2 linked regions of the Pseudoxanthobacter soli DSM 19599 genome follow. The protein of the gene in region 1 binds, or shares a complex with, the protein of each later gene. Links are inferred from orthologs where the notes say so. Each region holds a gene or a part of one and is shown on either strand. Other genes may lie near its edges.

Region 1 (11,846 bases):
CTTCGGCGGCAAGGAGAGCCAGGCCTCGCAGTGGGCCGCGCTCGCCGCGCTCGCCGCCCACGTCACGGGCCGGCCGGCGAAAGTCCGGCTCGACCGCGACGACGACATGGCGATGACCGGCAAGCGCCACGATTTCCGCGTCAACTACCGCGCCCGCATCGACGCGGAAGGCCGTCTCGAAGCCGTCATCCACGACCAGTTCGCCCGCTGCGGGCACTCGGTGGACCTCTCGATCGGCATCTGCGACCGCGCGATGTTCCATGCCGACAACGCCTATTATTACCCGGAAGTGGCGATCAACAGCCGCCGCCTGAAGACCGACACGGTGTCCAACACCGCCTTCCGCGGCTTCGGCGGGCCGCAGGGCGTGCTTGCGGCCGAGCGGCTGATGGACGAGATCGCGCTGCGCACCGGCCGCGATCCGTTCGACGTGCGCCTCGCCAACCTCTATGGCGAGGGCGAGCGCGACGAGACGCCCTACGGCATGAAGGTCCAGCAGAATCTCGGCCGCGAAATGATGCTGCGGCTTGCCGAGACGAGCGAATACCGCGCCCGCGCCGCCGCCATCGACGCCTTCAACGCGAACAGTCCGTTCCTGCGCAAGGGCATCGCCATCACGCCGGTGAAGTTCGGCATCTCGTTCACGCTGACCCACCTGAACCAGGCCGGCGCGCTGGTGCACGTCTATACCGACGGCTCGGTCCACCTCAATCACGGCGGCACCGAGATGGGGCAGGGGCTCTACGTCAAGGTCGCCCAGGTGGTGGCCGAGGTGTTCGGCATCAGCCTCGACATGGTGCACATCACCGCCACGACGACGGCGAAGGTGCCGAACACCTCGCCGACGGCGGCGTCCTCCGGCACCGATCTCAACGGCATGGCCGCCCTGCTCGCGGCCCAGGCGATCCGCGACCGCATGGCGTCCCACCTCGCGAACGTTCACGGCGGCGTGCCGCCGGAAAGCGTGGTGTTCGCCGACGACCACGTGGTGGTGGGCAACGAGCGGATGACGTTCGCCGCCGCCGCGAAGTCGTCCCACGCCGGCAAGGTCGGGCTTTCCTCGACCGGCTACTACGCCACCCCGGACCTCGTGTGGGACCGGAGCGTCGCCAAGGGGCGGCCGTTCTACTACTTCGCCTGGGGCGTCTCGTGCTCGGAGGTGACGGTCGACACCCTGACCGGCGAGACGCGGGTCGACCGGGTGGACGTGCTGCACGATGTCGGCCGGTCGCTCAACCCGGCGATCGATATCGGCCAGATCGAGGGCGGCTTCGTGCAGGGCATGGGCTGGCTGACGACCGAGGAACTGGTCTACGACGCCGAAGGCCGCCTGCGCACCCACGCGCCGTCGACCTACAAGATCCCGACCGCGACCGACGTTCCGGCCGATTTCCGGGTCGAGCTCTACGAGAGCGGCGGCAACGCGGTCGACACGGTCTACCGCTCCAAGGCGGTCGGCGAGCCGCCTCTGATGCTGCCGATCTCGGTCTTCTCCGCCATCGGCCGCGCCGTCGGCAGCCTGAAGCCCGGCGCGCCGGTGCCGCTCGATGCCCCCGCGACGCCGGAAGCGGTGCGTCGCGCCGTGAAGGCGCTGGTGGACCGGGCGTAGGAGGGGCGCGATGGAGGTCTGGCAGGCAGTCGCCGAGGCCCTGGAGACCGTCGGACGCGCGGCCCTCGTGACCGTCGTCGAGGTGCGCGGCTCGTCGCCACGCGAGGCCGGGGCGCGGCTGGTGGTGTGGCCGGACGGCCGCTTCCGCGGCACCATCGGCGGCGGCGCGCTGGAATGGCGGGCGATCGCCGAGGCAAGCCGCGACCTCGGATCCGGCAGGCGCAGCGTGCGGCTGTCGCGCATCGCGCTCGGTCCCGAACTTGGCCAGTGCTGCGGCGGCCAGGTCGGGCTGATCACCGAGGTGCTGGACGCATCCGACCTGCCGGCGGCCAAGGCGCTTGCCGAACGTGCGAAGGCTGGGCCGTTCACGACCGTCGCGCGGTTCCGGCGCAGCGCCGAAGCGCTGGAGCGCGACGCCGTCGACACGCTCGCGGGGCCCGTGGGCGCACGGCTCGACGATGACGGTCTGCTGACCGAGGTGTTCGGCGAACGGCGCCGGTCCGTGTTCCTGTTCGGCGCCGGCCACGTCGGTCGCGCCCTCGTGATGGCGCTGGCGCCGCTGCCGGTGTCGGTCGCATGGTTCGACCCGCGCCCGGATGCCTTCCCGGCCCATGTGCCGGCGAATGCCGGCGTGTCGCTGCTGGGCGATCCGGCGGACACCCTTGCGGCCGCGCCGGAGGGCAGCTTCGTCGTGGTGATGACCCACAGCCATTCGCTCGATCTCGCCATCGTCGACGCGGCGCTCGCCGCCGATGCGGCGCGGTTTCCCTATGTCGGGGTGATCGGGAGTGCCACCAAGCGCGCGCGGTTCGAACGCCGCCTGACCGAGGCCGGGCGGGCGGCGACGCGTGTCGCGGATCTCGTCTGTCCCATCGGCGGCACCGCGCTGAAATCCAAACTGCCCGCGGTGATCGCCGCGGCCACGGCCTGCGAACTGCTGGTCCGGGATGAGCAGTGCATCGCCGCGCTGTCGCCTGTCGCCGGCGGACGCCCGGTGGACCTGCGTGCACCCCTGTCCGCCCAGGCCTGAAGTACGTGACTGATCCCGGAGACCGACGACGTTGCCGATCGGCCGTCCCGGTCTTCGAACCGCCTGCCTTCTGAACCGCCTGCCTTCTGAATTGCTGCCTTTCGTACCGCCTGCCGACCCCGCCCTTTCCACCGGAGCGCCCCGCTTCATGAGCGCCTTCTTTCTCGATTGGCTCAATCTCCTCGCCCGCTGGTTCCACCTCGTCGTCGGCATCGGCTGGATCGGCGCATCGTTCTATTTCGTCGCGCTCGATCTGGAACTGCGCAAGCGGGAGAAGATGCGGCCCGGCGTCTACGGCACCGCGTGGCAGGTTCACGGCGGCGGCTTCTATCATGTCGAGAAATATCTGGTCGCGCCGGACGAACTGCCGCCGGACCTGATCTGGTACAAGTGGGAGGCCTACCTCACCTGGATGTCGGGCTTCGCGCTGCTGATCATCCAGTACTACGCCAATGCCCGGCTGTTCCTGATCGATCCGAACGTGCTCGACATGACGCCCGGCGAAGCCGTGGTGATGTCGGTCGCGACGCTGATCGGCGGCTGGCTGATCTATAACCGGCTGTGCCGTTCGAAGCTGATCAACTATCCGGCCGCCCTCGCGCTCTGCGTGATGGCCCTGATCATCGGGGCGGCCTATCTCTACACCCACATCTTTTCCGCCCGCGGCGCGTTCCTGCATGTCGGTGCCTTCGTCGGCACCATCATGGCGTTCAACGTGTTCATGGTGATCATCCCGAACCAGCGGAAGGTGGTGGCGTCGCTGATCGCCGGCGAACAGCCCAATCCGGCCTACGGGCGCGAGGGCAAGCAGCGCTCGCTGCACAACAACTATCTGACGCTGCCCGTGCTCCTGATGATGCTGAGCAACCACTACCCGTTCCTGACCGGGCATCCGCAGGGCTGGCTCGTGGTGGCGCTGGTGGTGGTGGTCGGCGGCTCCATCCGCCACTTCCTCAACCGAACGGACGCCCACGATCCCTTCCATAAATATTCGTGGACGGTTCCCGTTGCAGTTGTCGGACTCGGTATCCTGGTGTACCTGACGGCGCCGGCGAGAACGACGTCCGAGGGAACCGTTTCCGACGCGCAGGTGATGGCGATCGTCGATAAACACTGCGTGATGTGCCACGCGGTGAAACCGACCCACGCCGGCATCGACGCGCCCCCGAAGGACATCGCCTTTACCGGCCCGCCCGCCCTCATCCGCTACAAGCCGCTCATCATGGCCCAGGCCGTGCAATCCCAGACCATGCCGCTCGGCAACGAGACCGGAATGACCGAGGCCGAGCGCCAGGAACTGGGGGAATGGCTCAACGCGCACTGAAAGCCGCGCCCGAACGCCCGGGCGCATCTCCTTCCGGGGCTCCTGGTTTAGCCCTATGACAAAACGGGCGGGGAACGCCCCGCCTTGAGGTCCGGGAGGAACGAGCGCCATGGCATCTTCAACCGCAGCTTACCGGGGCGGATCGCCGTTCCCGATGACCATCGGCGAGGTCAATGCGCTGGACGACGCCGAGTTCGTCGCGCTGTTCGGCGAGATCGCGGAGCACTCGCCCTGGGTGGCCGCGCGTGCCTGCCGGTCGCGGCCCTATATCGACCGCAACGGCATGATCGCGGCGTTCGCCAACGCCGTCGCCGACGCGGACGAAGACGACCAGCTCGCCCTTATCCGGGCGCATCCCGATCTCGCCGGCAAGGCGGCGATCGCCGGAGACGTCGCGCCGGATTCCCGCAAGGAACAGGCCTCCGCCGGGCTCGGCAGCCTGACGCCGGAGGAATATGCCCGCTTCACGGAGCTCAACGACCGCTACCGCACGCGGTTTGGATTTCCCTTCATCCTCGCGGTGAAGGGGGCGACCAAGGATGTCATTCTGTCTGCCTTCGAAGAACGAGTGGAAAACTCGCTGGAGACCGAATTCGCAACGGCTCTCGTGCAGATCGAAAGGATCATCCGATTCAGACTGGAAGAAAGAATAGGGGAACCATGACGGAAGACTCTCTCTCGTTCGGCCGTGAGGCCGAATCGATGCTTCAGACGCTCGCCGGCTTCACCTCCGAGCCCGGCCGCATCACCCGCCTCTATCTCACGCCCTCTCACCGCGCCGCATCCGGCCGCATCGCCGGCTGGATGGCGGAAGCGGGGCTCGCCGTCTCCGAGGACGCCATGGGCACCGTGCGCGGCGTGCTCGCGGCCGGCGATCCCGCGTCCGGCAACCGGCGGCTGCTGATCGGCTCCCATATCGACAGCGTGATCGATGCCGGCCGCTATGACGGCACCCTCGGCGTGGTGGTCGCGATCCTCGCCGTGCGCGAGCTGCGCCGGCGCGGTGTTCGCCTGCCGTTCGGCATCGAGATTCTCGCGTTCGGCGATGAAGAAGGCGTGCGCTTTCCGATCACCCTGTCGTCGTCTTCCGCGGTGGCCGGCATCCTCGAACGCGACGCGCTCGACGTGAAGGACAGCGACGGCGTGAGCGTGCGCGATGCACTTAAGGCGTTCGGCTGCGATCCGTCCCGCATCACCGAAGCGGCGATCGACCCCGATTCGGTGATCGGCTATCTCGAAGTGCATATCGAGCAGGGGCCGGTGCTGGAGCAGGAGGGCCTCGCGCTCGGCGTCGTCACCTCCATTGCCGGGGCGACGCGCGCCACCTTCCGGGTGAAGGGCGAGGCCGGCCACGCCGGCACGGTGCCGATGGCCGGCCGCAAGGACGCGCTGGCGGCGGCGTGCGAGCTGGTGGTCGCCATCGAGGCGATTGCCAGGGCGCAGGGCGGCGATCTCGTCGCGACGGTCGGGCGCATGAAGGTGGAGCCCGGCGCGATCAACGTCATCCCGGCGGCGGTCGAATTCAGTCTCGACCTGCGCGCGGGCGCCGACGATCCCCGCGAGGATGCCTTCGCCGCCATCACCGAGGCGGCCGAACAGATCGCGGCACGGCGCGGCGTTGCCATCAGCTGGAATCGCGACCACGATCGTTCGACGGCTGCCTGCGCGCCCCGGCTTCAGGCGGCGCTGGCGGCGGGCATTGCCGGGCGCGGCGACGGGCGGGTCCGCTCGCTGATGTCGGGAGCCGGTCACGACGGCCACGCCATGGCGGCGCTGACGGATATCGGCATGATGTTCGTGCGCTGCCGCGGCGGCGTCAGCCACACCCCGGCCGAGTTCTGCTCGGTCGAAGACATGAACGAGGCCGTCGAGGCGCTGGTCGGGACGATCCTGGCCCTCGCGGATCAGACGGCCGATCAGGAGGCGCCGGCAAAATGAGACAGGCCATCGAGGCCGCGTTCGCGGAGGAAGTCGATTTCCTCAAGGCCATCGTGCGCGTGCCGAGCGACAACCCGCCCGGCGATTGCGCCGGGGCCGCGGAGGTCGCCGCCGGGTTGATCGAGGCGCTTGGCTACGAGGTCGAGCGCCATCCCGTGCCCGAGGCGTTCGTGCGCGCCTACGGCATGCGCAGCGTGACCAACCTCGTCATCCGCCGGCGCTTCGGCACCGGCGCCGGTCCCGTGATCGCCCTCAACGCCCACGGCGACGTGGTGCCGCCGGGCGAGGGCTGGACGGCCGATCCCTATGGTGGCGAGGAGCGCGGCGGGGCGATCTACGGCCGCGGCGCGGCGGTGTCGAAGTCGGACTTCGCCACCTACCTGTTCGCCCTCCGCGCCCTGGAAACCGAGGCGGAGGAACGCGGCCTCGATGGCACCGTTGAGATCCACCTCACCTACGACGAGGAGGCCGGCGGCTTCGTCGGCCCGAAATGGCTGATCGCCCAGGGGCTGACCAAGCCGGACTTCGCGATCTCCGCCGGCTTCTCCTATGCGGTGACCGTTGCCCACAACGGATGCCTGCATCTGGAGATCGTCGTCAGGGGGCGGCAGGCCCACGCGGCGATGCCGGAGAGCGGCGCGGACGCGCTGGAGGCCACGACGCCGATCCTCGCCGCGCTTTATGCCGAGCGGCACCGTCTTGCCGACGTCGTCAGCGCCGAGAAGGGCATCGGGTCGGCGAAGCTGACCGTCGGCCTGATCTCCGGCGGCATCAACACCAACGTCGTCCCGGACCGCGTCGCGCTGCGGCTCGACCGGCGCCTGATCCCGGAGGAAAACGGCGAGGCGGTGGAAGCCGCCCTCGTCGCCCTCGTGCAGGCGGCGGCGCCCGCGACGCCGGGCATCGAGGTCGAGTGCCGGCGCATCATGCTCGCCGAGCCGCTGAAGCCGCTGCCGGGCGTCGAGCGGCTGGTGGAGCCGCTGACCCGCCATGCGAGCGCTGTGCTCGGCACGTCCGTCGAACCGACCGGCGTGCCGCTCTACACCGACGCGCGGCATTATTCGGAAGCCGGCATTCCGACCGTGCTCTATGGCGCGGGCCCCCGCTCCATCCTGGAGGCGAACGCCCACAGCGCTGACGAGCACCTGGAGCTCGCCGACCTGAAGGCGGCGACGCTCGTCATCGCCGAAACGCTGGCCGACCTTCTCAAACGATAGGTCGGGCCGGGACGGGCGGGGCGCCGGACGCTCCGCCCGCCTGTGTGAAGGACCGATGCAGTGCGCGAGTGCACGCAGAGGTGGTTTATTGTTTTGCCGTAAAAGTATTTCAGATTAACCGGATTGAATTTAAGTCTTTTTGTTTAACGACATTGATTTTATCAAGACGAAATATCGTCTATAGACGTGTCATCAAAGTGCAGTCGTGACGACATAGACTTCGCGCCCATCAGTTCGATGCATGCCGGCGAACGTGCCGGCGATCGAATCGCGCTGTTGATCGGTCGAGGAACGGGCGGGCTCGCCCCGTGCTCTCGTGCCGGTGCCCCGGGGTCGGCCGGGCGCAACAGACGCTGGCGAAGCGGAGTTCATGACCATGCATCTCACCATCGGCCGAAAGATCGGTCTGGTTCTCGGCCTGCTTGCCGCGGCCGCGGCCGCGTTGGCGGCCTTCTCCGTGGTGCAGCTTTCGGCTGAACGGGCGCGCGGCGACCTGATCGAGACGCGCTGGGGCGCGGCCTATCAGGCGATGTCGCTGGCCGAGGCGATCCAGAGCGCGGTGGTGCAGGCGACGGCGGTCTACACCGCCGAGGACAAGGACGCCGCCAAGCCGAAGTTCGAGGCGCTGCAGGGCGCGCTGAAGCACGTCGAGGCCTTGCGCAAGCCGTTCTTCGCCGCTGTCGGCGATCAGCTCAACGAAAAGGACCGGCGCGTGCTCGAAAACGCGCTGACCGAATTCCTCGCCTATCAGGAAGATACCGCCAAGCTCGGACTGGACGTCTCGCCCGCCGCCGCCCTGATCCAGGCGACCGACGAGCCCACCATCCAGAGCCGCGAGCGCATGGTGGCGAGCATCGGCAAGCTTGCCGAACTGGAGCTTCAGACGCTCGCCGCCGACCGTGCGGAAGCGGCGACCGCCCGCCAGCAGGCTGTGGTGGCACTGGTGGCGATCCCGGCGGTCGGCATCGTCGTCGCGCTGATCGCCGCGTGGTGGATTTCCGCCAATCTGATCCAGCGTCCGCTGCACCGCCTGAAGGGCGCGACCACCCAGCTCGCCGGCAACGACCTCGATGCCGAGGTGCCGTTCGAGGGGCGCCGCGACGAGATCGGCGAGATGGCGGACGCGATCCGGGTGATGCAGACCGCGCTCCTCGAAAAGCGCCGGCTGGACGAGGCCGCCCGCGAGCAGGCGGAGATCGAGCGCCGGCGGATGATGGCGCTCGCCGATGCAAGCCGGGCCTTCGAGGAAGAGGCGCAGAGCGCGCTGGAGGAATTCCTCGCCACCGCGTCGGAGATGGAATCGGCCGCCGCCACGATGGAGGATGCCTCCGAACAGGCCCGCGAACAGGCCGGCGTCGTCGCCAACGCGGCCTATCAGGCGGCCGAGGCGGTCAACACCATTGCCGCTTCGAGCGAGGAACTGTCCTACACCGCCAATCACATCCAGTCGCGGATCGACTACACCAACCAGATCGCCGCCAACGCGCTGAAGGAAACCCGCGAGAACAGCGCGACCATGCGGCAGTTCGCGTCCGCCGCGCAGGAAATCGGCGAAGTGGCCGACATGATCGCCGGCATCGCGGGCCAGACCAACCTCTTGGCCCTCAACGCCACCATCGAGGCGGCGCGGGCCGGCGAGGCCGGCAAGGGCTTTGCAGTGGTCGCCAACGAGGTGAAGGCGCTGGCCGGCCAGACCAAGACCGCCACCGAGAAGATCGCCGCCCAGATCGCCAACGTCCAGGCCATCACCGAGGACGTGATGCAGGCGATCGCCGCCATCGAGGGCCGCATCGAGCAGATGCACGAGGTGGCGGCCGACGTCGCCACCGCAACCCACCAGCAGGGCCAGGCGAGCCAGACCATCGCCAGCGGCATGGCGCAGGCGGCAGCCGAGGCCAAGACGGTGTCGAGCAGCATCGGCCACGTCCGTCAGGCGACGGAGGCCAACAACATGGAGGCGAGCAAGGTGCGCTCGGTGACGGCGAACCTCCACCGCTCGTCGCAGGTGCTGACAGACGCCGTGCAGCAGTTCCTGAGCCGGGTACAGACGGCCTGACGAACTGCCGCCTGATGACCGGGGTGCGCGGCCGTCGGCATCCGCAGCCAGGCGGCCTCCGCCGGTTCCTGGCGAGCGCCCGCCGGATTCCCCCGCCGGCGGCGCGCGGCGGCTGCAAGGGCCGTGAAACGGCCCGGGCATCCGTGCTATCGTCGCGCCATGCGTCTGCCCGATACCCTTCTCGATGAAATCCGCGCCCGCCTGCCGCTGTCGGAGGTGGTTGGCCGCCGCGTGACGTGGGACCGGCGCAAGTCGCAGCCGACCAAGGGCGACTTCTGGGCCTGCTGCCCGTTCCATCAGGAGAAGTCGCCGTCGTTCCATGTCGACGACCGTAAGGGTTTCTATCACTGCTTCGGCTGCGGCGCGTCCGGCGACCACATCCGCTTCGTGATGGAGACAGAGGGCGCCACCTTCCCGGAAGCCGTCGAGCGGCTGGCCGGCGATGCCGGCGTGCAGATGCCGGCGCGCGACGCCGCCAGCGAATGGCGTGAGGAAGTGCGCCGCACCCTCGGCGACGTGGTCGCGCTCGCCGACCGCTTCTTCCAGCAGACGCTGCGTACCCCGGCGGGGGCGGACGCCCGCGCCTATATCGAGCGGCGCGGCCTCAGCGTCGACACGGTGCGCACGTTCGGCATCGGCTACGCCCCGGCCGAGCGTGATGCCCTGAAGCGCCATCTCGCCGCCGAGGGCATCGACGAGATGATGATGGTCGATGCCGGCCTCGTGATCCGGCCGGACGACGGCCGCCCGGGCTACGACCGCTTCCGCAACCGCCTGATGATCCCGATCCATGACCTGAAGGGTCGGGTGGTGGCGTTCGGCGGCCGCGCGCTCGCCGAGGACCAGCAGCCGAAATATCTGAACTCGCCGGAGACCGCGCTTTTCTCCAAGCGCATGCTGCTGTTCAACGCCCATCGCGCCCGCGAGGCCGCGCGAGCCGCCGGCTCCATCGTGGTGGTCGAGGGCTATCTCGATGCCGTCGCGGTCTATCAGGCGGGCATCAAGGGCGTTGTGGCGACCCTCGGCACCGCCTTCACCGAGGATCAGATCCAGGCGCTGTGGCGGCTCGCACCGGAGCCGGTGATCTGCTTCGACGGCGACCGGGCCGGCATCGCCGCCGCCCATCGCGCCATCGACCGCATCCTGCCGCTGCTCGAAAGCGGCAAATCGTTCAACTTCGCCTTTCTGCCGGACGGCAAGGATCCGGACGAACTGATCCGCAGCGGCGGCGCCGAGCGCTTCGTCGCGGAACTGCGCGCCTCCGTGCCGCTGAACGAGGTGCTGTTCGAGCGCGAGATCGCCGGGGCCCGCGTTGACACGCCCGAGCGCCGCGCCGCGCTGGAGAAGCGCTTCGACGAACTGATCGGCCAGATTCGCGACGAGCGCGTCGCGCGCGGATACCGTTTCGCCGCGCGGGTGAAGCTGCAGGAGGCGATGCACCGCGCCGGTGGCGAGGCCGGAGGCCGCCGGCCGGAGACGCGGCAGGGTGGTGGCGGCCGGCGCGGCGGGCGCGGCGGTTTCGCGCCGCCGGAAGCGCCCTCGATCGCGCTCGTGTCCGCGCCGCCGGCTGAACCGCTGGAACTGGAGCGCCTCGTGCTCGGCCTCGTCGTCGAATATCCCGCCCTGATCGATCGCCATGCCGAGGCGCTGGCCGCCGCCCCGCTTCAGAACGAGCTGCACCGCCGCTTCCGGGATGCGCTGCAGGCGATGTCCCTCGAAGAGGCCGATATGGCGGGCGAGGGCGCACCGGCCGCGGCCGATGCGCCGACGCGGGTCGACGGGCAGTTCTTCTCGCTGCTCGGCGAGGTGCACGGGCTGGAGGCGGACGGCCGCCGGCGCGGGCATCGGCTGCGCGGCCGGTTCCCGATCCTGGCCTTCCATCCGAGCGAGGATTTCGTCGAGCGCTGCTTCATCCATTTCCTCGGGCGCCTGGAGCTGAAGGCGATCGAGAGCGATCTCGATGCGGCGATCGCCGCCGCCGAATCGGATCTGACCGCCGACGACTGGGAACGTATCCAGGCGCTGCAGCATGCCGTGGTGCGCCGGCGGGAGGACATCGCGGCAGAGGAACGGAACTTCTCCGACGAGATCCGCTCGATCCGCAATGCATATGGATCGGGCAGCCCCGGTCTCGACGCAGACACCGGCAGCCCCTGATTTTCGATCCTTCCATGCGAATCATCGCTTGCAGATTCGCGATTGCGCGCTATCTAGAGCGACTGGGGCATACTATATGCGCTTGACGTGAATGCGGTCTCGTTTTCCCGGTTGCCGGTCTTCCCCGGCCCGGAAATTGCTTGGGGTCGTGTTGATCGTTCTCCGGCGACGGCTGGAGATGATTGCAGAAGGTCCGCGATGACGGTCGTGACACCACGTCTCAAGGCGCTCTCGTGATTGGAAAAGCGAGCGGTTCGGAATTGCGCGGTTCGAGATTCGGCGTTCTGGCGCCCTGCGGCCGAGCCATGGCCGCTCCTTGCAAGCCGCCGCTGATGCGGCAGCGGTTCCTGTCCTATCCCGCGACATGCGGGTCGGGCGACCGCCCTCCGGGATAGCAACGGCACGGTCCCGCGTGGCCGATTCGCTTGCCGGGGAGGGTGCGCGGCGCCCTTTCGGCAGCACAAAAGCAGTTTGAGTGGACATTGAGCGGACCGCACCCGCTGGTCCGATCATAT
Region 2 (16,502 bases), 180 kb from region 1 along the record:
AGTGCCGCTGGCGTTCCCGGCCCCGTGCTGCGCCTGGAGATCGGCGAGCCGGACGCGGTGATGCAGGATCTCGGCCGGCTGATCCGCCAAGGCGACGATACCGCCTCTGCCATGCCCGGGAGCGATCCCGTCGTGCAGCGCCTCTCCCGTGCGCTGGAGGCGGCCGAGAGCGACGGGCGCGAATTCGGCGGCCTCTATGCCGACGCCGTCCGGCTCGCCATCGTCACGCGGATGCTCGGCATGCGCGCCGGGCAGGCCGAGAACGCCGCCCCGCCGGCGCGGCAGCATCGCGCGAAGGCGGCCCTGCCGAAGTGGCGGCTCGCCCGTGTGAAGGCCTATGTCGACGCGCACCTCTCCGAGACCGTCACGCTCGCTGACATGGCGGCCGCCGCCGGTCTGAGCCGGATGCACTTCGCCGCCCAGTTCCGTCTCGCAACCGGTATCCGCCCCCATGAGTTCATCCTGCGGCGGAGGATCGACCGGGCGATGGAGTTGCTGACCACCACCTCCGAAAGCCTGGTCGGGATCGCCCTCGATGTCGGGTTCCAGACGCAGGCGCATTTCACCACCGTCTTCAAGCGCTTCGTCGGCGATACGCCGCATCAGTGGCGCTCCGCCAACAGCCGCCGCAACTGACGCCGCCTGCACACGAGGCGGACGGGCACAGGGCAGGGAAGGGCAGGGGCAAACCTGCGTATAATTCCCTGTCCCGGCCCGCCTGTTGCAGAATGAATCGATGCCGACGCTCAGGCCCAGACATTCATCGGTGGCGCTCCTCGGTTTCTTGTAAGGATTGTCCGACGTGACCCACAACACGATGATCACGATTATCGACGACGACGAGGCCGTGCGCGTGGCGACCGAAAATCTCGTCCGGTCTCTCGGCTTCGCGACGAGCACGTTCGCATCGGCGGAGGAGTTCCTCCGCTCGCCCCGGGCCGGCAACACGGCCTGCGTCATCACCGATGTGCAGATGCCCGGGATGACGGGCATAGAGCTTCAGAACGTCCTGCGGGCGAAAGGCGACCGGACCCCGCTGATCTTCATCACGGCCTTTCCCGAGGACCGCGTCCGTCAGCAGGCCGTGGCTGCAGGGGCGGTGGGCTTCCTCGCCAAACCCTTCGAAGGCGACGCCATGATCGCCTGCATCGACCGCGCTCTCGTCGCCGGCGCCTGAGCCTCCTCCCTTTTTTCGTCCGGATTCGACGGCCGTTCGGCCTGGCGCGGCACTCCTGGGGTGCCGCCCGGGCCGCACGGCCGTGTCTGGCTTTTTTTCGCCCGTCCACGCCCTGCTGCGAGACCGTTCAAAGCAAATCCTCGTCAGACGTGCAAAGAAGAAAGTACCATTTTAAATAGAAATATGCCGACGAGATGAGGTTATAAACAAGGAACAGTTCTTACCGATGGAGCTGAACATGAAGAACAAAAGCATCTCGCTCGCCTTCGCCGCCGCCCTCGCCCTGACCTCGGCCGTCGTTCCGGCCGCCGCCGCGCCCCTGAAGAACATCGTTCTGGTCCACGGCGCGTGGGTTGACGCCTCCGGCTGGAAGCCGGTCTACGACATTCTCACCAAGGAAGGCTTCAACGTCACCATGGTGCAGGAGCCGGAGACGTCGTTCGGGGCCGACGTGACGGCCGCCAGGCGCGTGATCGATCTCCAGAACGGTCCCGTGCTCCTCGTTGGCCACAGCTACGGCGGCTCGGTGATCACCGAGGCCGGCGTCGATCCGCAGGTGGTCGGGCTCGTCTATGTCGCCGCCCACGCGCCCGATGTCGGGGAAGACGAGGGCGCGCTCGGCAAGAAGATGCCGAGTGTCCTCGCCAGGACGCCCGGTGCCGTCGAGAAGACCGCGGACGGCTTCACCTACCTCAATCCCGCCGACTTCCCCAAGCTGTTCGCACCCGACCTGCCGCGTCCGCAGGCGGAATTCACGGCCCGTTCGCAGGTGCTCGCGGCCGCCGACGTCTTCACGACCCCGCTGACGGCGGCCGCCTGGAAGACCAAGCCGAGCTGGGGCGTCGTCGCCGGCAACGACCAGATCATCAACCCCGATCTGGAGCGCTGGTACTATACCCGCGCCAAGAGCCATACGACCGAGATCCCCGGCGCGAGCCACTCCGTCTATGTGTCGCATCCGAAGCAGGTGGCAGCGGTGATCGCGGACGCGGCGCGCAGTTTCGGCGACGCTGTATCGGCGGCTAAATGACCCCCCAAGACGCAAGCACCAGCCCGTAGCGGGGGCTGGTGCAACGGCCGGAGTTGCAGGCATATTGCTGTCGCGTTCGGACGATGGACATGCGCAGGCGCGCGAAGGGCTGGGGCTGGAAGGCCGAACGCTGTATCGCTGGCCTGGGCTGCCGGGGGAGGCGCCGGAACGCGCGGGGCAGGGAGTGACATGATGAAAACCTGGCGACAAGGCCGCGAGGCGCGCGACGCCCGCTTGGCCGCCGGTGCCAAGCTTGCCGACGGCAAGATCGTTGCCGCAGGCGATGCCACGAGCCTGCTCGAAGCCGTCGTTCGCCCGGGCGACCGGGTGTGCATCGAGGGCGACAACCAGAAGCAGGCCGATCTGCTCGCCGCCGCGCTTCTCGCGGTCGACCTCGCCAAGGTCAACAACCTGCACATGGTGCAGTCAGGCGTCGTGCTGCCGGAACATCTCGACCTGTTCGACCGCGGCGTCGCAAAGCGGCTCGACTATGCCTATTCCGGTCCGCAATCGGCGCGCATCGCGACGATGCTGTTCGGCGGCAAGATCGAGCTCGGCGCGGTCCACACCTATCTGGAGTTGTTCGCGCGCTACTTCATCGACCTGACGCCGAACGTGGCGCTGATCGCCGCCGTGAGCGCGGACAGGGACGGCAACCTCTATACCGGGCCGAACACCGAGGACACGCCGACCGTCGTCGAGGCCACGGCCTTCAAGGACGGCATCGTCATCGCCCAGGTGAACGAGATCGTCGACAGGCTGCCCCGGGTCGACATTCCCGGAGACCGGGTGCAGTTCGTCGTGCCGTCCGGCAAGCCGTTCTTCGTCGAGCCGCTGTTCACGCGCGACCCGGCCGCGATCACCGAGTCGCAGATTCTGACGGCGATGCTGGCGATCAAGGGCATCTACGCGCCCTATGGCGTCCGCCGTCTGAACCACGGCATCGGCTTCAGCACCGCCGCCATCGAGCTGCTGCTGCCGACCTTCGGCGAGAAGCTCGGCCTGAAAGGCAAGGTCGCGAGCCACTTCGCGCTCAATCCCCATCCGGCGCTGATCCCGGCGATCGAATCCGGCTGGGTGCAGCAGATCCACTCGTTTGGATCCGAGGTCGGGATGGACGATTACATCCGCGCCCGCTCGGACATCTACTTCACCGGGCCTGACGGTTCGCTGCGCTCCAATCGCGCCTTCTGTCAGGTCGCCGGCCTCTATGCCTGCGACATGTTCATCGGCTCCACGCTGCAGATCGACCTGCAGGGACATTCGTCCACCGTCACCACATCGCGCATCGCCGGCTTCGGCGGCGCGCCGAACATGGGCTCCGACGCGCGGGGCAGGCGGCATCCGAGCGAGCCGTGGCTTCAGGCCGGGCAGGAGGCGGATCCGGACGGTCCCGCGCCGCTGCGGCGCGGGCGCAAGCTCGTGGTCCAGATCGGCGAGACCTTCGGCGACAAGAACGTCCCCCTGTTCGTGGAGAAGCTCGACGCCATCGCGCTCGCCGACAAGCTGAAGCTCGATCTGGCGCCGGTGATGATCTACGGCGACGACGTCACGCACATCGTCACCGAGGAAGGCATCGCCAACCTGCTGCTCTGCCGCAACGCGGACGAGCGCGAGCACGCGATCCGCGGCGTCGCCGGCTATACCGATGTCGGCCGCGGCCGGGACGCGGCGATGGTTCAGCGCCTGCGTGAGCGCGGCGTCATCCGCCGTCCGGAGGACCTCGGCATCGATCCGCTCGACGCCGACCGGAGCATGCTGGCGGCGCGTTCCATCAAGGATCTCGTGCGGTGGTCGGGCGGGCTCTATGCCCCGCCCTCGCGATTCCGCAACTGGTGAGAGGAAACAGCCCCATGGAAGATCTGGCTTTTCGCCACCAGGCCCGCAAGCCGTCCGGTGGTTCCAGGAAGATGGCCATCATCGGCGTTGTCGCCTCCGGCAACCTCGAGGTGCTCGCGGAACGCGTTCTGCCGGCCGAGGAATGCCGGCTGGAGATCAAGACCGCCGCCGAGGGTTTCGGCGCGGTGTGGGATGCGGTGACCGCCGATTTCGTCGAGCGCTACTCGCCCGGCGGCATCCGATTTTCCGTCAATGACGGCGGCGCACGGCCGGACACCGTCATGCTGCGGCTCGCGCAGGCCGCGCGGCTGATGGAGGACAACGACCAATGAGCGCGATCCAGAAAAGCACGGGACATGCCGTCGACAGGTCGATGAGCTGGTACGAGGCCTCGGCGCGCAATCGCATTCGCCTGCTGCTCGACGACGGCAGCTTCGAGGAGTTCATCGGTCCCGAACTGCGCGAGGTCAGTCCCCATCTCGCCGTGTTCGACCTGCCGGCACAGTTCGACGACGGCATCGTGGTCGGGCGCGGCACGCTCGACGGTGCGCCCGTGTTCGTCGCCGCCCAGGAGGGCCGCTTCATGGGCGGCGCCTTCGGCGAGGTCCACGGTGCGAAGCTGACGGGCCTGCTGCGCGCGGCGCGGGATACCGGCTCGGTGCCGGTTCTCATCCTGTTCGATACCGGCGGCGTTCGGCTGCAGGAAGCCAATGCCGGCGAACTCTCCATCGCCGAGATCATGCGCGCGGTCATCGAGGCACGCTCTGCCGGCGTGAAGGTGATCGGCCTCGTCGGCGGCCGTGCCGGCTGCTATGGCGGCGGCGGCCTGATCGCCGGTTGCTGTTCTGCGCTGGCGGTCTCCGAGCAGGGCCGCATCGCGGTGTCCGGTCCGGAGGTGATCGAAACCAACCGGGGCGTCGAGGAATTCGACGCCCGCGACCGCGCCATGGTGTGGCGCACGATGGGCGGCAAGCACCGGCGTCTGATCGGCGGAGCCGAGATTTTCGTCGACGACACCGGGCAGGATTTCCGCGACGCAGCGCTGACGCTTCTCGGTTCGGTCGGGATCTTCGGTCTCGACACGCTGAAGGCCGAGCAGGCCCGTCTCGAAGACCGCCTGAAACGCTTCGGCACCTGTGCGGACGCGACCGACATCTGGACCGCCGAAGGCGCACCGGATGCCGGGTCGATCCCCGGCATGCCCGCCGAACAGTTCATCGCCCTGGCCGGCAAGATCGGGAGCAGCAGCCGTGACGCTCGATGAAATCCTGACCGGCCTGTTCCCGGACGGCCACGACGTGACGAACGACCGGGGCATCCTGACGGGCTCCGGCGCGCTCAAGGGTGACGGCCGCGCGCTCGTCGTCGGCGTCGCCGGCCGCACCGCGCTCGGCATCGACGATGCCATCCGCCTGTCGCGCCACGTCCTCGCCTCCATCGGCGTCGACAGCGGGCCAATCCTCGTTATCGTCGACAGCGACAGCCAGCGCATGAGCAAGCGCGACGAACTGCTCGGCCTGAACGAGTTCCTGGCGCATCTCGCCAAATGCCTGCTCTTTGCCGACCTGAACGGCCGGCCGACCGTCGGCATCCTCTACGGGCACTCGGCCGCCGGCGCATTCCTTGCGACGGCGCTCGCGACGCGGGTGCTCGTCGGCATTCCCGGCGCCGATCCGGCCGTGATGGACCTGCCGTCGATGTCCAAGGTGACGAAGCTGTCGATCGCGGTTCTGGAGGAGAAGGCGAAGTCGACGCCGGTGTTCGCGCCGGGCCTCGCCAATCTCGCCCAGACCGGGGCGGTCCATCTGATCTGGGACACGTCCGCGCCGCTCGCCGACCAGCTCGGCGCATTGCTGGGGGACATGCCGGACACGCGCGATCGCCGTGGCGCGCTCGGCAAGGAGCGGGCCGGCCGCCTCAAGGCCGAAGACATCGCCGGGCGCGTCCATGATCTCGCCCTCCAGCAGGGGTGACCGGCCGATCCGGCGGCACGATCTCGTGTTCGTCAGCCCAGAGGGCTGGCGGACGCTCACCACCGTTCCGCGCGATCTCGAGGACGAGCGGCTCGTCTCGCTCTGGGCCGATAGCGATTGGCCGCTCGTCACCCGCAGGCCCATGCCCGGCGACGGCGACGGCGACGGCATCGCGCTCGGCCTGCCTTCGCCCCCGTCGACTGGCAAGCGGAGGCTCGCGCTTGTCGTGCCGCCCGCCGAGGTCGTATCGGTGACGCCGCCTCCGGCCCTGCACGACGCTGCGGCAGCCGCACCGGCCGAATGGCAACCCGTTCTCGAACGGATCGAAGGCCTTGCGAAACGCCACGGCGTGACGGCTCGGGTGTTCGGAAGCCTCGCCTGGCAGTCGCTGACGGGCCAGAGCTATCTCACCGGCAACTCCGATATCGATCTTCTGTTCGTGGCGGAGCAGGGCGCGAATCTGCATGGCCTTGCCGCCGATCTCGCCGTTGCGGAGGCAGACGCGCCGATGCGGCTCGACGGCGAGTTCGTCCGCGCGGACGGCGCGGCGGTCAACTGGCGGGAGTTTCACGACGGCGCAGGCGACCTCCTGGTGAAGACGCTCCATGGTGTCTCCCTTCTCCGTGCCGACCTGTTCTGGCCTGGAGCGCCGACGTCATGAACGCGAGCCCGGCTTTGTCCCCTCCGTCGGCACCGGCGGGCGCTCGGGACGATCTCGCCCGCGACCTCGACGCGGTCGCGGCAAGCGCCGTCGAGTGCCTGCTCCTCGAACTGGAAACCTGGCCGAAACCCGGCCTCGTCAGCCATGTCGATGCGGGCAGCCACGACGACATGGACGCCGCCACGTTCCGGGCGAGCGCGGCGGCCATCGCGCCTTATCTGCGCGCTCTCGCCGAAGCCGGCGCCGACGGCAGCGCCATGGCGCGTCTCCGGCTGATTGGCATCGAGGCCGAGGCGGCGATGCTGTCGGCGACGTCCGGGATCAACACCCATCGCGGCGCGATCTTCGGGCTTGGATTGCTGTGTGCCGCGGCGGGCGCGCGACTGGCCGGGCTTGCCCCGCCGCGGGAACCGCTCGGCACGATCGTCTCGCGCCTCTGGGGCCGGGATATTGTCGATGGTCCGATCCTTCTGCACAGCCACGGCGGGGCGGCGAGGCGCCGGTTCGGCGCGGGCGGGGCGCGGCTGGAGGCGGCAAGCGGCTTTCCGACCGTCTACGGCGTCGGCCTTCCGGCGTTGCGCAGAGGGATCGCGGTCGCCCCGGGCGACGCTGAGGCAGCGCGGATCGAGGCCTGCTTCGCCCTTATCGCCGCGCTCGAGGACACCAACCTCCTGCATCGCGGCGGCCTCGACGGCCTGTCGTTTGCGCGCGATGCGGCTCGCGCCTTCCTCGACGAAGGCGGTGTCCGCCGGCCCGGCTGGCGCGATCACGCGCGCTCGGTGCACGAAGGCTTCGTCGCCCGTCGCCTCAGCCCCGGCGGCTCGGCCGATCTTCTCGCCATGACGCTGTTCGTGGCGGCCCAGGATCGTGACCAGCAATCAGGCTCGTAGGCGCGAGGACCATCATGCGGACCCACGCCATCCTGCTCCTCCCCGTGCGCACGTCGCTGTTCGCGGCGTTTCCGTAGCGGTCCCCGAGAGTCCAGAAAGGCGGCGTTGATGACCCTCGCGATCCTGTGCTCCGGGCAGGGGCGGCAGCACCTCGGCATGTTCGCGCTGACGGGCGAGGCGCCGCAGGCCGCGAGCCTGTTCGCGCAGGCGGCGCGCCTTCTCGGCGGCCGTGACCCGCGCGAAATGGTGGCGACCGAGACGCCGGACAACCTCCACCGCAACCGCGTCGGCCAGATCCTCGCCGCCGTGCAGGCCCTCGCCGCCATGACGGTCCTGCGCGACGCGATGCCGGCGCGCCTCATCGTCGCCGGCTACAGTGTCGGCGAGGTCGCCGCCTGGGGCGTCGCCGGCGTCGTGGAGGCCGACGTCATCCTCGATCTCGTCGCGCGCCGTGCCGAGGCGATGGATGCCGCGTCGCCGGCGGGCGACGGCCTTCTGTTCGTGCGCGGCCTCTCCCGTACGCTGATCGACGGCCTCTGCACCCGGTTCGGAACCTCGGTCGCCATCGTCAATCCCGGCGACGCCTTCGTCATCGGCGGCGCCCGCACCGCGCTCGAAGCCCTGGCCGGGGAGGCGAGGGGGCTCAACGCCGCCCGCGTCGTCGACGTGCCGGTGGAGGTCGCCTCCCACACGGCGCGTCTGGCGTCGGCATCCGTGCGGTTCCGTGCCGATCTCGAGGCGGTCCCGGTGCGCCGTCTGCCCGTGGCCGGCATCCGGCTCCTGAGCGGCATCGACGGCGCCGCCGTGGTCGATGCCCGCTCGGGGCTCGACAAGCTCGCAGCCCAGATATCGCAGACTGTACAATGGGATGCCTGCCTTCAGGCCTGCGTCGAGGCCGGAGCGACGGCCTTCCTGGAACTCGGCCCGGGCCCTGCCCTCAAGGAGATGGCGGCGAGCGCCTTTCCCGAGAGTCCGGCGCGATGCCTGGACGATTTCCGCACCATTGAGGGCGCACGGGCCTGGCTCGGCCGGCTGCGTTCGGACGCCGGCGAACCGTAGGGAATCGAACGGCGGTGCGCCTCCGCGGCCGCTCGCCGTGTCGATGGACTCTCCCCGACTCAGGCCCCGGTTGATATTGTCCTGTTGATATCGGGGAGCCGTCCGCGCGGGTGAGCACGGTTGCTTCCCTCGCCACTCCAAAGCGGTTAACCAAGGTGTCCGCCGTCGGCACCGCACCGACCATTCGGGTTCCGGCGAAGATGCCCGGCGACCGGGGAGGGCAGCGGTTCGGACCCGACCGCACAGCGGCGCGCTTTCAGATCGCGCCACCGGAGAGCCGCATGGACGCCACCGCGCGCAAGATCGAAACGGCCGGGCCGCTCGCCCGCATGGCGCCGCACAACGTGGAACTCGAGCGTCAGTTGCTCGGCGCCATCCTCGTCAACAACGAGACCTTCTATCGCGTCTCCGACTTCCTGGAGGCGACGCACTTCTTCGTCGATGCCCATCGCCGGGTCTATGAGAAGATCTCGCAGCTGATCCGGGCGGGCAAGACCGCCTCGCCGATCACGCTGAAGACCTTCTTCGGCGCCGACGAGCAGATCGCCGACATCTCGGTGACGCAGTACCTGCTGCGCCTTGCCGCCGATTCGACCACCGTCATCAATGCCGAAGACCACGGCCGGCTGATCTTCGACCTCGCGCTGCGGCGCTCGCTGATTCACATCGGCGAGGACATGGTGAATGTCGCGTTCGATTCGCCGATCGACACTCCGCCCAAGAGCCAGATCGAGGACGCCGAGCGCCGGCTCTACGAACTCGCCGAAACTGGGCGCTACGAGGGCGGCTTTCAGACCTTCTCCGAGGCGCTGACGACCGCCGTCGACATGGCGGCTGCCGCCTATGAGCGCGCGGGCGGGCTTTCGGGCCTCGCCACCGGCCTGAGCGACCTCGACCGCAGCATGGGCGGCCTGCAGCGCTCGGACCTCATCATCCTTGCCGGCCGTCCGGGCATGGGCAAGACCTCGCTCGCCACCAACATCGCCTACAACGTCGCCCGCAACTACAAGGCCATGGCGTTGCAGGACGGCACGGTGAAGGCCGAGGATGGCGGCATCGTCGGCTTCTTCTCGCTCGAAATGTCGGCCGAGCAGCTGGCGACGCGCCTTCTCGCCGAACAGTCCGGCGTGCCGTCCTCGCTGATCCGCCGCGGCTCCATCGATGCCGAGCAGTTCGAGCGGCTGGCGGCGACGGCCCAGGAAATCCAGACGCTACCGCTCTATATCGACCAGACCGGCGGCCTTTCCATCGGCCAGCTCGCCGCCCGCGCCCGGCGGCTGAAGCGCCAGCGCGGCCTCGACCTGCTGGTGGTCGATTATCTCCAGCTGCTCCAGGGCTCCGCCAAGCGCTCCGAAAGCCGCGTGCAGGAAATCACCGAGATCACCACCGGCCTCAAGGCGCTCGCCAAGGAGCTCGCCGTGCCCGTGCTGGCGCTCTCCCAGCTTTCCCGTCAGGTGGAATCGCGCGACGACAAGCGGCCGCAGCTCTCGGACCTGCGCGAATCCGGCTCCATCGAGCAGGACGCCGACGTCGTCATGTTCGTGTTCCGCGAGGAATATTATCTCAAGAACAAGAAGCCGAAGGAGGGCTCCGAGGAGTTCTTCTCCTGGCAGAACGAGATGGAGACCGTGGCCGGCGTCGCGGAAGTGATCATCGGCAAGCAGCGACATGGCCCCACGGGCACGGTGCTGCTGCAATTCGATGCCGAAGTGACCCGATTCTCGAATCTCGCGCGCGAAGTTTCGCTGCCCGACAGACTGGAATGAGAGCGGATGACCGCGCCCGATAGCCGAGAGGCGACCGACGACGACAGGCAGCGCACGGAGGATTCCGACGCCGCCCGCACCCACGCCGAGAACATGGCCGCGCTGGCGGGCGACATGCGCGCCTTCACCGGGGGACGGCTCGTCATCGACCTCGACGCCCTCGTCGAGAACTGGCGCACCCTCGCCGAGCAGGCCGCTCCGGCGGAATGCTCCGCTGTCGTCAAGGGCGACGCCTACGGTATCGGCCTGGACGCGGCGGTGCGCGCGCTGACGGCGGCAGGCTGCCGCACGTTCTTCGTCGCGCTCGTGTCAGAAGGGCTGGCGGCCCGCTCCGCGTCGCCGGACGCAGACATCTTCGTGCTGAACGGCCTGCCCGCCGGTGCGGCGCCGGTGTTCGCGGCGGCTCGGCTGAGCCCGGTGCTCGGCTCCCAGGCGGAGATCGCCGAGTGGGTCGATTACCGCCGCAGCCGCGGCGGCGACACGCCGCCCGCCGCGCTGCACATCGATACCGGCATGAACCGCCTCGGCATCTCGCTGGGCGAAGTCGCGGCGCTCGCCGCGAACGGGACGCTGCCGGGGCGCGCCGGCATCGATCTCGTCATCAGCCATCTCGCCTGCGCCGACGTGCCCGACCACCCGATGAACCGCAGCCAGTTGAAGAGCTTCCGCGCCGCGCGGGCGCTTCTGCCGGGTGTGCGGGTGTCGCTCGCCAACTCGGCGGCGACCCTGACCGATCGCGGCTATCATTTCGACCTGGTGCGGCCGGGCATCGCGCTCTATGGCGGCGGCGCCGTCTCGGGTTACGAGAACCCGATGCGGCCGGTCGTCACCCTGGAGGCGCGCATCGTCCAGATGCGTTCGGTCAAGGCCGGCGAGACAGTCGGCTACGGCGCCGCCGAGACCACCACCCGCGACACCCGCATTGCCATCGTCTCGGTCGGCTATGCGGACGGCTTTCCCCGGGCAGCGGGCGGTCGCGACGGCGACCCGGGTGCCCTCGGCTCGCTCGGCGGCATCGCCGTGCCGCTGTTCGGCCGCGTTTCGATGGACCTGATGGCCTTCGACGTGACGGACGTGCCGTCCGAATTTACCCGGCGCGGCAATTATATCGAGCTGTTCGGCCACCACGCCTCACTCGATGCCGTGGCGGCGCGCGCCGGCACCATTCCCTACGAGATCCTGACCCATCTCGGCCGCCGCTACGCCCGCCGCTATATCGGCGCCGGGCGTCCCCGCTGACGGCCACAGGCAGAAGGTTCGCCGGTTAGATGGCCAAATCCCGAACACAGTTCGTCTGCCAGTCCTGCGGGGCGGTCACGAATCGATGGTCGGGCAAGTGCGAGGCCTGCGGCGCCTGGAACACCATCGTCGAGGAAGCCGACGACGGGGTGCTCGCCGGGCCGAAGGCCTCGCCGCGCAAGGGCCGCAACATCCCGCTCGCCTCCCTGTCCGGAAGCGAACCGCAGGCGCCGCGCATCGAGAGCGGCATCGCCGAACTCGACCGGGTGACGGGCGGCGGCTTCGTGCGCGGTTCCGCCATCCTGATCGGCGGCGATCCCGGCATCGGCAAGTCGACGCTGTTGCTCCAGACCGCCGCCGCGCTCGCGAGGACCGGCGAGAAGGTGGTCTATGTCTCGGGCGAGGAAGCGACCGCGCAGGTGCGGCTGCGCGCCGAGCGCCTCGGCCTTGCCGGCGCGCCGGTCGCGCTCGCGGCGGAGACGAGCGTCGAGGATATTCTCGCCACGCTGGCGGGCGAGAAGCCGGCGCTGGTGGTGATCGATTCCATCCAGACGCTCTGGACCGCCGCCGCGGAATCCGCGCCCGGCACGGTGACGCAGGTGCGCGCCTGCGCCCACGCGATGATCCGCTACGCCAAGCAGAGCGGCGCGACGGTGGTACTCGTCGGCCATGTCACGAAGGACGGCCAGATCGCCGGACCGCGCGTCGTGGAACACATGGTCGATGCGGTCATGAGCTTCGAGGGCGACGGCTCCGGCCCGTTCCGCGTGCTGCGCACCACCAAGAACCGATTCGGGCCGACCGACGAGATCGGCGTATTCGAGATGACCGGCCTCGGCCTGCGCGAGGTGCCGAACCCGTCGGAGCTGTTCCTCGGCGACCGCGACCAGTCGAGCCCCGGCACGGTGGTGTTCGCCGGAATGGAGGGCACCCGCCCGCTTCTCGTCGAAATCCAGGCGCTCGTCGCGCCGTCTCCGCTTTCCATGCCACGGCGCACCACCGTCGGCTGGGACGGCAACCGCCTCGCGATGATTCTCGCCGTGCTGGAGGCACGCTGTGGCGTGCGGTTCGGCTCGAACGACGTTTACCTCAATGTTGCCGGTGGGTTGCGCATCGTGGAGCCGGGGGCCGACCTCGCCGTGGCGGCGGCTCTGGTGTCGTCCCTGAGCGGGGTTGCCCTTCCTCCGGATTGCGTCTATTTCGGCGAAGTCAGCTTGACGGGCCGCATCCGGCCGGTCGGCCACGCGGCGTCGCGCCTCAAGGAAGCCGAAAAGCTCGGTTTCCAGTCGGCCGTGGTTCCGGAGGCCGTGGCCGGCGAGGAAGCGCGCGGGCGGTCGATCGCGGTGCGGGGAACGGCGGCTCTGGCCGATCTCGTCGCGGACGTCGCCGGCGGACACCGTGCCGAGGGTGCGCGCGCGGTGAGCGGGCCGGACCGCGACCGTTTCCGCTCGGGCGGCAGGCAGATCGCCGGCCCGGCGACGAGAACTGGAACGGGGCGGGCAGGGCTGACCCGGGCAGAGGCGGGCCGTGAAGCAGCGGGCCGCTGGGACGATGGCGATTGGGAGCCCGAGATGTGAGGCGGCGACGATGCCGCGCCGGGGCCGTTTCTGGAAGAAGTTGGATTTGAGTCGCGTTGCGTTTGCCGCCGGTGTCCGGTGTACGGTGCCGTCGGCGTTCCGAACACGGTCGTGGGATTCGGCGGCCCGCTTCGCGCCGCACGAGGGATAACCGACAGATGTCGATCACAGCTCTCGACGGGGTTGTCCTCGTCGTCACTCTCCTGTCCGCGGTGCTGGCCATGGTGCGCGGCTTCGTCCGCGAGGTGCTCTCCATCGCGTCCTGGGTTGCGGCAGCCGTCGCGGCCTACGCGTTCTACGACAAGCTGCTTCCCTTCACCCAGCAATACGTCAAGAATCCCCACCTCGCGCTGGCGCTCACCATCGCGGCGATCTTCCTCGTGGCGCTGATCATCGTCAGCGTGATCACCATGAAGATCTCCGATTTCGTCATCGACAGCCGGGTCGGCTTCGTCGACCGGGCGCTCGGATTCGTGTTCGGCGCGGCCCGCGGCATCCTGCTGCTGGTCGTGGCGATGCTGTTCTTCAACTGGCTGGTTCCGCCGGCGAAGCAGCCGAGCTGGGTCGCGGACGCCCGCTCGCGGCCGATGCTGGACGATCTCGGCCAGCGGCTGATGGCGCTGTTGCCGTCGAACCCCGATGCGATGCTGCGCGAACGCCTCGGCACCCTCGGCGGCGTGCTGCCACCGGCCGAGACGCCGGCACCGGGCGGCGACACCCAGAGCGGCACCGGCGAAGGCGCTGGCGAGACGCGCGGCACGGCGTCGCCCAACGATCCGGCCTACGGCAACAACTCGCGCCAGAGCCTTGATCAGCTGATCCAGTCGACCGACGGCAACCAGCAGTCCCCGCCGGCTGCACCGCCCGCGGCGGCACCCGCAGCCCCGGCGCAGTAGGCGGCGGGCGGCCTACCGGCCATCCTCTCGCCAGGCGGAAGCCGGACGATGCGATGCGCCCGCGTTCCAGCGCGGACGCCCATGCGGAACGAGCGGATCCGCTTTGCCGCCAAAGGGGTTGTTGGCGACCTTGGAGACGGTTAAAGGTGCCGGCGCAGGCAGACTTCGTGTTGGTTTGCCGCGTGGGCTTCCTATATTGGGGTCGTTGCGACTGCCGTCGAACCCGCCATGGCGAGGACCGCCTCGACGGACGCGACAGTGAAGCGGCTACATCGATGATCGGGGCGAAGGCTGGAGCGCTGTCGCCTCATCCGTGATCGGCGATGCGCTCCGACAGTCCGGCTTTCTGCGTGACCTCGGCGCATTCCGTGCTCCGGGGTCTTGTTCTTGGAAGCCGGTTCGAGGAAGCGGTTCCGGCCGGGCGAGGTTTCGCACCGGGCCGGCCACCCGAGCGGTTGAGAGGGATGGCGATGGACGTTCACGACCAGTACGGCGCCGGGTCCGGCGTGGAAGCGGCCGGTCCCTTCGACGGCGATCACCTGCACGAGGAGTGCGGCGTCTTCGGCGTCTTCGGGCACCCGGAGGCGGCGGCGCTGACGGCGCTCGGTCTTCACGCCCTGCAGCACCGCGGGCAGGAAGCCGCCGGCATCGTCTCTCTCGACGGCGAGGCGTTCTGTCTCGAACGCCATATCGGCCTCGTCGGCGACACCTTCACCAAGCCCGCCGTCATGGAACGGCTCAAGGGCAACAAGGCCATCGGCCACACCCGCTATTCCACCACCGGCGCGCCGGTGCTTCAGAACGTCCAGCCGATGTTCGCGGAATTCGCCGGCGGCGGCTTCGCGGTCGCCCACAACGGCAATCTCACCAATGCCCGCGTGCTGAAGCGCACGCTTCAAGGGCGCGGTTCGATCTTCCAGTCGACCTCCGACACCGAAACCATCATCCACCTGATTGCCACGTCGAACCGCGGCCCGCTGATCGACCGTCTCGTCGACGCGCTGCGCCAGATCGAGGGCGCCTATGCCATCGTCGCGCTCTCCGAGGGCGGCATGATCGGCTGCCGCGATCCTCTCGGCGTGCGCCCGCTGGTGCTCGGCGAACTCGACGGCGCCGCGGTGCTCGCCTCGGAGACGTGCGCCCTCGACATCATCGGCGCCCATTTCATCCGCGACATCGAACCGGGCGAACTCGTGGTCATCACCGAGCGCGGCATCGAGAGCCTGCGCCCGTTCCAGCCGGTGCGTCCGCGCTTCTGCATCTTCGAATATGTCTACTTCGCCCGGCCGGATTCGGTCGTCGAAGGCCGCAACATCTACAATGTCCGCAAGAATATCGGCGCCGAACTCGCGCTCGAATCCCCGGCTCCGGCCGATCTCGTGGTGCCGGTGCCGGATTCCGGCACGCCGGCCGCCATCGGTTACGCCCAGGCAGCGAACCTTCCGTTCGAACTCGGCATCATCCGCAACCACTATGTCGGCCGCACCTTCATCCAGCCGACGGATTCGATCCGCCGCATGGGCGTGAAGCTGAAGCACAACGCCAACCGCGCCATGCTTGAGGGCAAGCGCGTGGTGCTGATCGACGATTCCATCGTGCGCGGCACCACCTCCCTGAAAATCGTCGAGATGGTCCGCGACGCCGGCGCCACCGAAGTGCACATGCGCATCGCCAGCCCGCCGACGACCGATTCCTGCTTCTACGGTGTCGACACGCCGGAGAAGTCGAAGCTGATCGCCTCGCGCATGTCGGTCGAGGAGATCGCGGCCTTCATCAAGGTCGACAGCCTCGCCTTCCTCAGCATCAACGGGCTTTATCGCGCCGTCGGCGAGGCGAGGCGCCAGAACGCCGAGCCGCAGTTCTGCGATGCCTGCTTCACCGGCGAATATCCGACCCGGCTGACCGACCACCAGGAAGAGGCGCCGCGCCGTCCCCCGCGTCTCGCCGCCGTCGGCTGATCGCAGCGCGCCGATCGTCGCGGCGCCCCGACGGGCCGGCCGGCGAACGACTGAGCCGGCCTTGTGGAGCCATGCCCCTGCAGGCTGGCCTGCCGCGCGTGGATGCGTCAGACTGCTTTCCGATCAAGACCAAGAAGACGTTCGGGGGAACACCATGAGCGAAGGCGCCGTCGCGGACGACACCGCCGGGAAGACTGACGCCCATAAGCCGTTCGCCGGCAGGATCGCTCTGGTCACGGGTGCTTCGCGCGGCATCGGCCGGGCGCTGGCGCTCGGCCTAGGCGCGGGCGGCGCGCACGTCGTGGCACTTGCCCGGACCGTGGGCGCGCTCGAGGAACTCGACGACGAGATCCGCGCGGCGGGCGGCGAACCGATCACGCTGGTCGCCGCCGACCTGAAGGATCTTCCGGCCCTCGACCGCCTCGGGGCCGCGCTGC

Evidence for each region.
Region 2: the proteins of dnaG (region 1) and BUF17_RS02135 are in contact, whole or in part, in a crystal structure (PDB 2R6A), measured with the Geobacillus stearothermophilus proteins. The link is inferred for Pseudoxanthobacter soli DSM 19599 from one-to-one orthologs. Residues at the interface, in WP_049624496.1 of Geobacillus stearothermophilus: Lys456, Leu457, Leu458, Pro459, Ala460, Asn463, Ala464, Leu467, Leu535, Leu536, Ile537, Ala538, Gln544, Glu545, Asp548, Tyr549, His552; in WP_033016901.1 of Geobacillus stearothermophilus: Ser13, Glu15, Ala16, Gln18, Glu91, Leu92, Asp94, Ala95, Val96, Pro97, Thr98, Ala99, Ala100, Asn101, Tyr104, Tyr105, Ile108.

Annotation. Positions count from the first base shown.
Region 1 is NZ_FRXO01000001.1:685,731-697,576, reverse strand. Bases 8,919-11,832 are described here. They hold dnaG (DNA primase), read left to right. Parts: upstream 8,919-9,333; coding sequence 9,334-11,331; downstream 11,332-11,832. Other genes in these bases: BUF17_RS02895 (methyl-accepting chemotaxis protein), read left to right, coding at 8,919-9,174. In the rest of the region: xdhB (xanthine dehydrogenase molybdopterin binding subunit), read left to right, coding at 1-1,609; xanthine dehydrogenase accessory protein XdhC, read left to right, coding at 1,620-2,639; BUF17_RS02915 (urate hydroxylase PuuD), read left to right, coding at 2,788-3,963; uraD (2-oxo-4-hydroxy-4-carboxy-5-ureidoimidazoline decarboxylase), read left to right, coding at 4,073-4,627; BUF17_RS02905 (allantoate amidohydrolase), read left to right, coding at 4,624-5,901; BUF17_RS02900 (M20/M25/M40 family metallo-hydrolase), read left to right, coding at 5,898-7,118; more of BUF17_RS02895, read left to right, coding at 7,489-8,918. UniProt on the Escherichia coli protein: RNA polymerase that catalyzes the synthesis of short RNA molecules used as primers for DNA polymerase during DNA replication.
Region 2 is NZ_FRXO01000001.1:496,578-513,079, reverse strand. Bases 8,283-11,152 are described here. They hold BUF17_RS02135 (replicative DNA helicase), read left to right. Parts: upstream 8,283-8,910; coding sequence 8,911-10,395; downstream 10,396-11,152. Other genes in these bases: alr (alanine racemase), read left to right, coding at 10,489-11,152; BUF17_RS02140 (acyltransferase domain-containing protein), read left to right, coding at 8,283-8,629. Also shown: BUF17_RS02185 (helix-turn-helix domain-containing protein), read left to right, coding at 1-636; BUF17_RS02180 (response regulator transcription factor), read left to right, coding at 818-1,177; BUF17_RS02175 (alpha/beta hydrolase), read left to right, coding at 1,416-2,207; mdcA (malonate decarboxylase subunit alpha), read left to right, coding at 2,400-4,046; mdcC (malonate decarboxylase acyl carrier protein), read left to right, coding at 4,061-4,378; BUF17_RS02160 (biotin-independent malonate decarboxylase subunit beta), read left to right, coding at 4,375-5,310; BUF17_RS02155 (biotin-independent malonate decarboxylase subunit gamma), read left to right, coding at 5,297-6,019; mdcG (malonate decarboxylase holo-[acyl-carrier-protein] synthase), read left to right, coding at 5,994-6,680; triphosphoribosyl-dephospho-CoA synthase MdcB, read left to right, coding at 6,677-7,570; more of BUF17_RS02140, read left to right, coding at 7,679-8,282; more of alr, read left to right, coding at 11,153-11,634; BUF17_RS02120 (CvpA family protein), read left to right, coding at 13,370-14,107; purF (amidophosphoribosyltransferase), read left to right, coding at 14,578-16,065; BUF17_RS02110 (SDR family NAD(P)-dependent oxidoreductase), read left to right, coding at 16,220-16,502. UniProt on the Escherichia coli protein: The main replicative DNA helicase, it participates in initiation and elongation during chromosome replication. Travels ahead of the DNA replisome, separating dsDNA into templates for DNA synthesis.